2 linked regions of the Sinorhizobium sp. BG8 genome follow. The protein of the gene in region 1 interacts with the protein of each later gene in a pairwise test. Links are inferred from orthologs where the notes say so. Each region holds a gene or a part of one and is shown on either strand. Other genes may lie near its edges.

Region 1 (5,332 bases):
GATCTTCTTGTTCGTCTGGCGGGCGACGTTCATCGCCAGATATTCGTCCGGGATGCAGAGCACCGTGTCGCTCTCGAGGCTTTCGACGACGGCAAGCACATTGGACGAGGTGCAGCAGATGTCGGTCTCGGCCTTCACGTCGGCGGACGTGTTGACGTAGGTGACGACAGGCACGCCCGGATAGCGCTGCTTCAGCAGCCGCACGTCGGCGCCGGTGATCGATTCCGACAGCGAGCATCCTGCCTTCGCATCGGGGATCAGCACGGTCTTTTCAGGATTGAGCAGCTTCGACGTTTCCGCCATGAAATGCACGCCGCACTGGATGATGATCTCAGCGTCCACCTTGGTGGCATCCCGCGCCAGCTGAAGCGAATCGCCGACGATGTCGGCTACGCAATGGAAGATCTCGGGCGTCTGGTAGTTGTGCGCCAGGATGACCGCGCCGCGCTCTTTCTTCAGCCGGTTGATCGCATGCACATAGGGCGCATAGACGGGCCACTCGATGGCGGGAATGAACTGGCTGACACGCTCGTAGAGATGCTCCGTCTCGCGCGCCACCTCGGGCGTATAGGTGAGGTCCGGCATGTCGAGAACGCCGAAACGCTCGGCGGCTGTCGGGGGATGGGCGATCTCTGCCTTTTCCTTCGAGCGAGCCAGAGTGGACATGGGACCCTCCTTCCGCCCGATCCGGGCGGCACTTGAATTATGCTCATTGTGAGCATAATGGCTGCAAAACAAAACCGGCGATGCCGGTACGGCTGATTTAGAAAGATTTGTGACACATTGCAAGGATCGCACTCCCCGTTTTTTTTCGGGGAGCGCCTGATCTGGCGGGTCATGCGGCAGCAGGCCGCACCACGCTTCGCTCCTGTATCGGCCAATGTACGACGGCGGCAAACACGCCAAGGGCAGCACCCAGCCACCAGACCGGATCGTAGGTGCCGAAGTGGTCGTACAGGTAGCCTCCCATCCACACGCCCAGGAATGAACCGACCTGGTGCGACAGGAAGACAATGCCCCCGAGGAGCCCGAGATGCCGGGTTCCGAACATGATCGCGACCAGCCCGTTCGTCGGCGGCACGGTGGAAAGCCACAGCAGGCCCATGACGATCGCAAAGACGATGACCGTCGTCGGCGTCGCCGGCACGAGCAGAAAGGCCGCCACCGCAACAGAGCGCGCCAGATAGATCAGCGCGAGGAAATAGGGCTTCGAGTAGTGCTGGCCGATGACGCCCGCGGCAAGCGAACCGATGATGTTGAAGAAGCCGATCAGTGCCAGCGCGATCACCGCATAGCGCGCATCGATGCCTATATCGCCGATATAGGCAGGGAAATGCGCCGTGATGAAAGCCACCTGATAGCCACAGACGAAGAAGCCGGAGACAAGCAGCAGGTAGCTCTTGTGACCGAGGGCCTCTTTCAATGCCTCACCGACGGTCTGTTTGAAGGCGGCTTCAGCCTGCCGTCCCGACGACGAATTGCCGCGCAGCGGAATGGCGAAAACCGGCACCACCAGCATCATCAGCCCCAGATAGACGAGGCCGTCGGACCAGCCGTAGGCGGAGATCAGGCCCTGGCTCAATGGGGCGAACAGGAACATGCCCGCGGAGCCCGCGGCCGTACCAAGGCCAAAGGCCATCGAACGCTGTTCCGGGCTCACGTTCCGGGCAAAGGAAGAGAGGATGATACCGAAGGAACCGGCACCGACGCCAAGGCCCACAAGCACGCCCCCGCCGATGTAGAGCCAGGCCGGCGATGAGCCGAGCGACATGAGGAACAGACCGGTAGAGTAGATGATGCCGGACATGGCAAGAACGCGCCAGGTTCCGAACTTGTCAGCGATTGCGCCGAAGAAGGGCTGGCTCAAACCCCAGCAAAGGTTTTGCAATGCCATCGCCAGTCCGAAGGTGGTCCGGTCCCAACCGGTATCCTGCAGCATAGGCAACTGGAAGAACCCCATGGCCGACCGGGGGCCGAAGGTCAGCATGGCAATGATCGAACCGGCAGCGATGATCGTCCACGGCATGGACGGGCTCGAGGCAGACCTCTGGGATAGGGACGATGGCACGGACATTGACTTCCTCCGGGGATTCGAAGCGCCAAAATACGTGCGGTCACGCATTTCAAAAAGTGAATTAAATTGACCGCGCGATCAACGGCACTGATGGCACCCGGCTGCCGTTCAGGCCCTCACCTTCATCGGCCAGCGTTCACCACGAACCCCATGCACGGCGACCGCATCGCCGAGGTTGATCACGCCGGTGCCGCGCGGCACGGCGTTCCAGCCGAAGAGCACACCGGGCACGCGGCGATCGGCCGACATGCGCTTTTCCGCCAGGCCCTGGATCGGATTGCCGCCGATGCGATCGCCAGTCACCTGGTCCTGGGTCGTCATGATGCAGCGCGCGCAGGGCTTCACAAGATCAAAGACGATGCCGTTGATTTCGATTGCCGGCCAGAAATCCTCTGCCCAGGGCTCGTCGCACTCCACGAGAATGTTCGTGCGGAAACGGTCCATGCCGACGGGTTCCTGGCCCTTGGCGACAAGTGTGCGGTTCAGGTCGGCGAGCGAGCCGGTGGTGGTGACGAGGATGGGAAATCCATCGGCGAAGCCGACGTCAGCCGCTTCGCCCGCCCAATCGGCCCCGACCGACCGTCGTGCTTGCGCGTCCATGTGCACCAGCCTGACGGGTTGTCCGAACCACTCGGAAAGCGTCGCGCTCACGTCCTCGCCGGCAACGGCGGCACTGACGGCGCTGTCCCAGACGGTAACGTCCATCCGCGCGGACGGATCGAAGGTCGCCGTCAACTCGCGTCCCTCCATGGCAAGACGAATGCCGTTCTCGACCTCGCGGGCTTCGACCCGGGCAAGCAGTTGGAGCTCCCTCTGCGTTATGAACCGACTATCCGGCTGGACCACCATGAAGCGGCGATCGCCACGAAATCCGTCGAGCCGGACCTCGGCCTGCGGGACCGCAATGGCGCGGCCGCTTTTCAGGGGATGGATGTTGAGACCGGATACGGTCAGTGCGTTCGAGGCCATGCTGTTCATCCGGGACGAGAGGAGTGTTGGGCGGAAGAGATTACCTTTTCTCTACCGGATAATTCATGCAACCGGAACCGGGCAAATCGCTCGAAGGTCAGTGGATCCGCTGCGTGTCCGCCGGCAGGCGCGAGAGATCTATGCGGTCGTCCGCAGGACGGATCGCGCGTCGTTTCCGCCAGAGCGAGACGAGCATGCGGCGCGACGGTGTCTCGATCACGTGGTAGCTCACCCACGCCGCGAGGAAGGCGTTTGCAGTCGCGAGCACCAACAGAAGAGGTTCGGGCAACAGACCGGAAAACGTCTCTCTGGTGAGGAACATGACCGGCACATGGAACAGGTAGAGCGAGAAGCTGACGGCACCGGCAAAGCGAAGCGGTCGGGAGGACAGCAGCCATGCGGAGGCCGGATGCTCGCGGGCGGCGAGCGATACGACGAGGGCGGCGGCCAAAGCCGACGGCAGACCCCAGGGATTGACCGCCGCGTCCGGAAAGAGCTGCCTGTAGGTGAAGAGAAACGCAAAAAGCACGATAGCCAGAACGCCTGTCCAGGCGGGTCGCGGCGCCTCGCGCCAGGCGAGGTGAAGCCGGCCGGCCACCACACCGAGAAGGAAGTAGGGCAGCTTGGACGGGATAAGAATTCCCGGCCCCGGGAAGCCAAGCAAGGCATCGACGGCAAGGAAGGCGGCAATCGCGATCGCGATTCCCTGGTGGCGCAAGGGATTCGACAGCACAAGCCAGATCACAGGAAAGAGAAGGTAGAACTGTATCTCGGGAGGCACCGACCAGAGCACGCCGCTCGAGCCGAGCATCATCACGTGGCGCACGATTTCGGTCAGTCCGGAAATGGGATGGATGTAGCCGAGACCGGGAACGGCGGAGAGCAGGACGCCGAGGCAGACCGCGACGAAGTAGACGGGATAGATCCGCGCGAACCGACTCACCAGGAAATCCTGCGCAGCCGCACGCGTCAGGGGACGAGTGCCATAGAGATAGGCCATCAGGAAGCCGCTGAGGGCGAAGAAGACCGCAACTGCCTCGCTGCCGATATCCGTGAAGGGCAAAGGTCCAAGCGACGGAAAGATGAGGTGGACATGTGACACGAGAACCAGCGACGCGGCTATGCCGCGCAGGCCATCAAGGCTTGTGATGTGACGCGTCTCGTCCATACCCCTGCCATCCGACCGGCCACGATGCATGCAAGGCCGTCCGAGCGGTCTAGCAGCACGTCTTTAAGGTGTCGTTAAAGGCTGTCCGACAACCGCCCGGTCGACCGACGCAACCCAGTAGAAACGGGCAGCGTCAAGGCATGCCACCGTCGCGCCCCAGGCTTCACCGATCCCATCGGATTCGCCAGTTGCAAAGCCTGGCCCAGTGCAGTGGAACCTCGGACCTCCTGGCGCGTTGAGCGGCAGTGTCAGGAGGACCGTGCCATGAAATTCGCAATAGAGTTGTCGGTGCTTGCCTGCATCGTGATGTCGGCACTGCTGGTAATACTTCCGCACTGAGGAAGCCGCCCCATCCTTCGCGGATGGCTCATCCTCGCCAACCGGACAGGAGCCTTAAAACGTTCGTTCCGATCACGTTCCATCTCCGGTCCTCAGTTCCGCAGGCGGCGACACCTGCCCGGCCCTGCCCTTTCCGGACAGCACCTTCTGATAGAAGAGACCTATGCCGATCAGCACGGCGCCGAGCCCGATGAAGGAGAGCGCACGCAGGATGCCTTCGAGGTTCGACATGTCGATCAGGAAGACCTTGACCACGGCGATCAGCACCAGCGCGGCGGATGAGAGGCGGATGCTCTTTGCGTCGAACCGCGAGCCGGCGATGAGGAGCAGCACGCCGAGCAAGAGCCAGACCACCGAATAGGTGTAGGTCTCTCCCTGCAGGAACCCCTTCCAGTCGGCAATGCCTTCCCCGTGCCAGTAGCGACGGACCGAGAGCGTGACCCAGGCAAAGACGAGGGCCGCGCCCGTCAGCGCAAGCATCATCACATAGGGTGCCGGCCGCTTGTCGCGGGCATAGAAGGCGAGGCCCGCGAAGGCCACTCCAGGCAGGAGATAGCCGACGAGAAGAAGGTTGAAGAATGGAATCGACCCCGTGGGCTCGCCGGTGAAATACGGATTGAGACCGATGAAATGGGCGAGAAGGATCGAGAGCATCGAGACGGCGCCGATGACCATGGAACCGAAACGGAAGGTGGGGCTCGGAGACCTTATGTCCAGCGTCATCAGCACGGCGGAAGCGCCCGCGGCAAGAAGGGTGTAGACGGACTGTTCGCCGAGCGTCG
Region 2 (5,275 bases), on another replicon or contig:
AGGACTATGCCGTCGACGACGGCTTCATCGAACTCGTCCGCTCGGCGCTGATAGACGGTCGGCGGGTATCGATCGAGCTCGGCGGCAACCGCTTCCTCAACAATTGCAACAAGAGCGTCGGCGGCCAGCTGGCGGTGGACATCGAACGTATCCTCAACCACGAACTGACGACGGAACAGGCCAGCGCCCTGCCCGCAGTGCGACAGGATCATCGCGGGCGACGCTTCCTCGAACCCGGCAGCGTCCGCATCGCCACCTCGGGCTCGGCAGGTCAATCCTTTGGCGCGTTCTGCAACGACGGCATGGTGCTGCGCCATACCGGCACCTGCAACGACGGCGTCGGCAAGAGCGCCTGCGGCGGTACCATCGTCGTGCTGTCACCCGGCGGCGGCTCGGAGGAATCGGGCGGCAACGTGCTGATCGGCAACTTCGCCCTGTTCGGCGCCACCGGCGGCCGCACCTTCGTCGAGGGACAGGCGGGCGATCGCTTTGCCGTGCGCAATTCCGGCGCCACCGCCGTCATCGAGGGCGTGGGCGACTTCTGCTGCGAATACATGACCAATGGCGTGGTGCTCAATCTCGGCAGCTTCGGCAAGGGCTTCGGCAACGGCATGAGCGGCGGCTTCGTCTACCAGTACGACCCCTATGGCGAACTGGAGAAGAAGGTCAGCCACGACTCGATCCTCATCGGCTCCATCACCGGCGACGACGAGATGGCGGCTGTCCATAACCAGGCCGTCCGACTGCTGCTGTCCTGGCATCTCGCCGAGACCGGCTCCGCCAAGGCGCGCTGGCTGCTCGAAAACTGGGAGAGCGAGCAGCACAATTTCGTGTTCGGCATGCCGCGCGCCTTGCTGCTCTACCAGGACTCGGACGCCATTCTGAGGGCCAAGGCCCGCAAGGAACTGGTCGAGGAACTGGCAACCGCGCTTGCCGGCCATCAGGTGCGCAAGTTCAAGCTCGCCTATCGCGACCGCAAGGCTGTCCTCAACGGCACCGTTCCGGGTTACGGCAAGACGGATACCGAGGAGATGTTTGCGCTCCTCAACAACTACACCGTGCTGCTCATGGCCCAGGGCCTTGCCATGGCCCGCGTGCCGAACGCGCTCGGCCCCTCCGAGCCGGCAGTCCAGAAGGCCGTGCGCAACCTGATCCTGACCGAAGACTTCGCGCTGATGAGCAAGCTGATGAAGCATGCCCGCGACGCGCTTGCCGGCCATAGCGACGAGCAGCTGGCCGTCTTGATCGCCGCGAAAAGGCTTGCCGACTACAAGGAGGCGCTCAGCCGCCGCAACACGCTCTCCATCGATAGCCCCGGCACCTATGGCTGGATCATCCACCGCCACCAGAGCAACCTCGACAAGATCGGCCGACTGCCGAGCTTCGAGGAACTGTTTGCCAAGCACGCCCTTTCCGACCTCGCCGTCGCCCGCAATTGAGTAGAGCCATGAAGATTCCCTACATCCCCGAAGACGCTCCCTTCAGCGGCGACCAGCGCGCCTGGCTGTCCGGTTTCCTTGCCGGCCTGCATTCCCGACTGTCCCTCGATGGCGAGGGCCCGGCAGTTGCCACGGCAACGCAGCAGAGGACCGCTTCGCCGCTCCATATCCTTTTTGGCAGCCAGACCGGCAATGCCGAGGGTGTGGCCATGGATGCCGCAAATGCGGCGCGCGCCGCAGGCATGCAGCCAGTCGTCGAGGCGCTCGACGATGTCGACCTCGCCCGCTTTGCGACGATGAAGCGCGTGCTGGTCGTGACCTCGACCTATGGCGAAGGTGAGATGCCCGACAACGCCCAGCTCTTCTGGGAAACGCTCGCATCGGACGACGCGCCACGGCTCGAAGCCATGCACTTCGGCGTGCTGGCGCTCGGCGACACCGGCTATGACGGCTTCTGCCAGTCCGGCAAGCTGATCGACACCAGACTTGAACAGCTCGGCGCAACCCGCATGCTTGCCCGCGTCGACTGCGACGTCGACTACGAGAATGTCGCTTCCTCCTGGGTCAGCGACGCCATGCCGCTCGCCGCCGCAGTCAATGCCGGCGGGTCCGAACCGGCCCTCGCGGTCGCGCCGGAAACAGCACCTGCCCGCGAAAAATCGCCGTGGAACCGCAAGACGCCGTATCTATCAACCGTCACGGTCAACCGCACGCTGTCCGGCACCGGTTCGGGCAAGGAGATCCGCCACTATGAGTTCGATCTCGGCGATAGCGGCATCGAATACGAGGCCGGCGACGCGCTCGGCGTCATGCCGGTCAACGATCCCGCCTTGGTCGATGCGATCCTCGCCCGGGTCGGCACGAACTCTGAGGCGTTGGTCGCCGGATTGGCGCGCCCGCTCGGCATCGAGCTTTCCACCGCCTTCGAAATCTCGACCCCCTCCCGCGAACTGATCGCGGGCGTCGAAAAGCGCGCCAACCACGAGGAATTGAGCCATGTCCTGCGCCATGGCGACAAGGAAGCGCTCGACGCCTGGCTCTGGAGCAAGGACATTCTCGACCTGCTGCTGCTCAATCCGTCGATGCCTGTCAGCGCCGAGGAATTCGTCGGCTGGCTGAAGCCGCTGCAGCACCGCGCCTACTCGATCTCCTCGAGCCCACTGGAAGCCAGGGGCAGCGTGCACCTAACCATCGCCAGCGTCCGCTATCACAGCCATGGCCGCATCCATGGCGGCGTCTGCTCGACCTATCTCGCCGACCGTGTGGCTGATGGCGGCAAGGCCGGCATCTTCGTCTCGCCCAACAAGGCCTTCCGCGTGCCCCAGGACAATGACGCGCCTGTCATCATGGTCGGCCCCGGCACCGGCATCGCGCCCTTCCGCGCCTTCCTGCAGGAGCGCCGGGCACGCGGTGCCAAGGGTCGCAACTGGCTGTTCTTCGGCGACCAGCACCGCGCTTCCGACTTCATCTACGAGGAGGAACTGGGCGCCATGAGCAATAACGGCACACTGACCCGCCTGGATCTCGCCTTCTCTCGCGACCAGTCGGAAAAGATCTACGTCCAGACCCGCATGCGCGAGAACGGCAAGGCGCTCTATGCCTGGCTCGAGGAAGGCGGTCATTTCTACGTCTGCGGCGATGCGACCCGGATGGCCAAGGATGTCGACCAGGCGCTGCACGAGCTCGTTGCCAGCCACGGTGGCATGACGCCGGAGGAGGCCGGCAACTATGTCAACCGGCTAAAGCGCGAGAAGCGCTATCTCCGCGACGTTTACTGAGCAGCCTTCTGTTATCATCGATCGGCCAACCAAGGAGAGCTTGAACCAATTCGAACCGAAGGCAGGCGTTTCGAATGAGTATCAGCTCATGTCATTGTGTCTGACAGTGCCCGGTTCGTTTTCAAGGCGTCGAAGAGAGCGCGGAACGGTCGACGGGGATGCTATGCCCGTCGTCCCATGCCGCCTCGAACAAGCACTTTGTGGTAGGGCTGGGGCATTTTCACGATAGGCATTCCAGCCTCCAGACAGGCTGCAACAAAGGTTTCACGAGCCACTGCGACCGGGGTCGTCTTGAGCAAGGCGCCTCGACAGGCTCGCACGGCACGCTCGTACCCTTTCCCCTGCCTGACGGGCCATTCGTGTTCAAGAAAATCCAGGGCCTCATACACCGACGCGAACGTATGCTTGAGGCCACTTTGAAGGCATATCGTCAACGGCGATGACCAGAGAATGTCTAAGTTGGGCATTGCCACCTCCATAGGAGTTCACCCGGAATCTGAAACTCCGAAAGGTGGGCACTCGTTCCACGGACTGAGTGATTTATCCCGGCCAAAGCTCCATCTCAGGTTCGTACGGAAACGTCGGTGGCTCAAGAAAATGAGAGCGACGGAGATCGTTGCATCTCACTGTTGAAGCCCGCCGCTGCCCCGAGCCATGAGGGATGTGAAACTCGATGGCAGGCGCCCGCTCTGATCAGCCCCCCGCGCTTGCAATTCATTGGTACAGGGGCATCCGCCGCTGATAGAATGGGCATGGTAGTCGGGGACATTGGCGGCGACGTCATCCTTATGCACGCATGTCCACTGATCCGTTGCTGCAGCGACGAAATCACCGATGACCTTGCGGCAGCTCCGAAGACAGGAGGGAAACGATCATGAGCGAGCATCCTCACGATGAAGCCGATCGATGGAGGCTGGGTGGCGTCAGGGTCATCAAAGGCGATCAACTTGACCCCAACACCCCGCAAACACCGGGCATGTTCCGCCAGGCGGCCATCAATCATGCTCGTGTCGGCGCGCAGAAGATCTGGGCCGGCACTGTAGCAATCGAACCGAACGCAAAGACGGGTGTCCATCATCACGGTGCACTGGAGAGCGTTATCTACGTGCTCAGGGGCAAGGCGCGCATGCGTTGGGGCGACCGGCTTGAGTATGTCGCGGAGGCCGGCCCCGGCGATTTCATCTACGTGCCACCCTATGTGCCCCATCAGGAAATCAACGCCGATCCGGACCACTCGCTGGAATGCGTGCTGGTGCGCTCTGACAATGAGGCGGTCGTCGTCAACATTTTCGACGTTGATCCCGTGGAGCAGCCGGAAGAGGTCTATTGGGTTGATCCCATTCACAAGCACCCGCATGAGTGAGTAAATAGGCCAAATCAAACAGCATTGACTAATTGATTAGTATTTGCTATTTGATTTTTGCATGATCGAGGCTGAAACCATAACCGCTGTCATGCGCGCCCTTGCCGATCCCACACGGCGGGCCGTTTACGAGCGCATCGTCAATTCAGACGAAATCACTGTCGTTGAATTGACCCGAGGCAGCAGCGTCACACAGGGCGCCATCTCCCAACATCTCAAGTCTCTGAAACAGGCCGGTCTTGTGACCGAGCGCCCTGAGGGTCGGAATGTCTTCTATCGTGCCCGGCCAGACGGTCTGGAGCCACTGGCCGACTGGATGAGCCACTATGGTCTCTTCTGGCGCGAACGCTTTGCCGATCTGAGAAACCTCTTGAAGGACATCGACCCATGACCCAAGCGGTGAATCCGGAAACACACGCCATCGTCGTCGACGAAGTCTTCCCGCATGCGCCTGAGGTCATCTGGAAGGCCTTGACCAGCGGCGAGCTGATCGGTCGCTGGTTGATGGCGCCGAAGGGTTTCGAGCCCGTGGCTGGCAACCGTTTCACCTTTCAGACTACGCCTGCCGGCGAGTGGGACGGCACAATTCACTGCGAGGTCCTCGAGGTCGTGCCGAATGAACGACTGTCCTATGCCTGGAAAGGCGGCCATGAGGGCAATGAAGGTTATGGTTCGAAACTCGAAACAGTCGTCAC

The links. The genes of interacting proteins can lie anywhere in the genome.
Region 2: the proteins of F3Y30_RS09955 (region 1) and F3Y30_RS25700 interact in binary tests that used the Escherichia coli proteins (3 or more experiments, as listed by UniProt). The link is inferred for Sinorhizobium sp. BG8 from one-to-one orthologs.

The regions. Positions count from the first base shown.
Region 1 is NZ_CP044011.1:2,129,756-2,135,087, reverse strand. What follows is about bases 1,106-4,061. They hold F3Y30_RS09955 (MOSC domain-containing protein), read right to left. Parts: upstream 3,029-4,061; coding sequence 2,183-3,028; downstream 1,106-2,182. Other genes in these bases: F3Y30_RS09950 (acyltransferase), read right to left, coding at 3,141-4,061; F3Y30_RS09960 (MFS transporter), read right to left, coding at 1,106-2,074. Also shown: quinolinate synthase NadA, read right to left, coding at 1-666; more of F3Y30_RS09960, read right to left, coding at 836-1,105; more of F3Y30_RS09950, read right to left, coding at 4,062-4,211; F3Y30_RS09945 (DUF2339 domain-containing protein), read right to left, coding at 4,623-5,332.
Region 2 is NZ_CP044012.1:1,046,650-1,051,924, forward strand. What follows is about bases 934-3,832. They hold F3Y30_RS25700 (sulfite reductase subunit alpha), read left to right. Parts: upstream 934-1,447; coding sequence 1,448-3,217; downstream 3,218-3,832. Other genes in these bases: F3Y30_RS25695 (glutamate synthase-related protein), read left to right, coding at 934-1,439; F3Y30_RS25705 (DUF982 domain-containing protein), read right to left, coding at 3,379-3,684. In the rest of the region: more of F3Y30_RS25695, read left to right, coding at 1-933; F3Y30_RS25710 (cupin domain-containing protein), read left to right, coding at 4,092-4,580; F3Y30_RS25715 (metalloregulator ArsR/SmtB family transcription factor), read left to right, coding at 4,642-4,971; F3Y30_RS25720 (SRPBCC domain-containing protein), read left to right, coding at 4,968-5,275. UniProt on the Escherichia coli protein: Component of the sulfite reductase complex that catalyzes the 6-electron reduction of sulfite to sulfide. This is one of several activities required for the biosynthesis of L-cysteine from sulfate.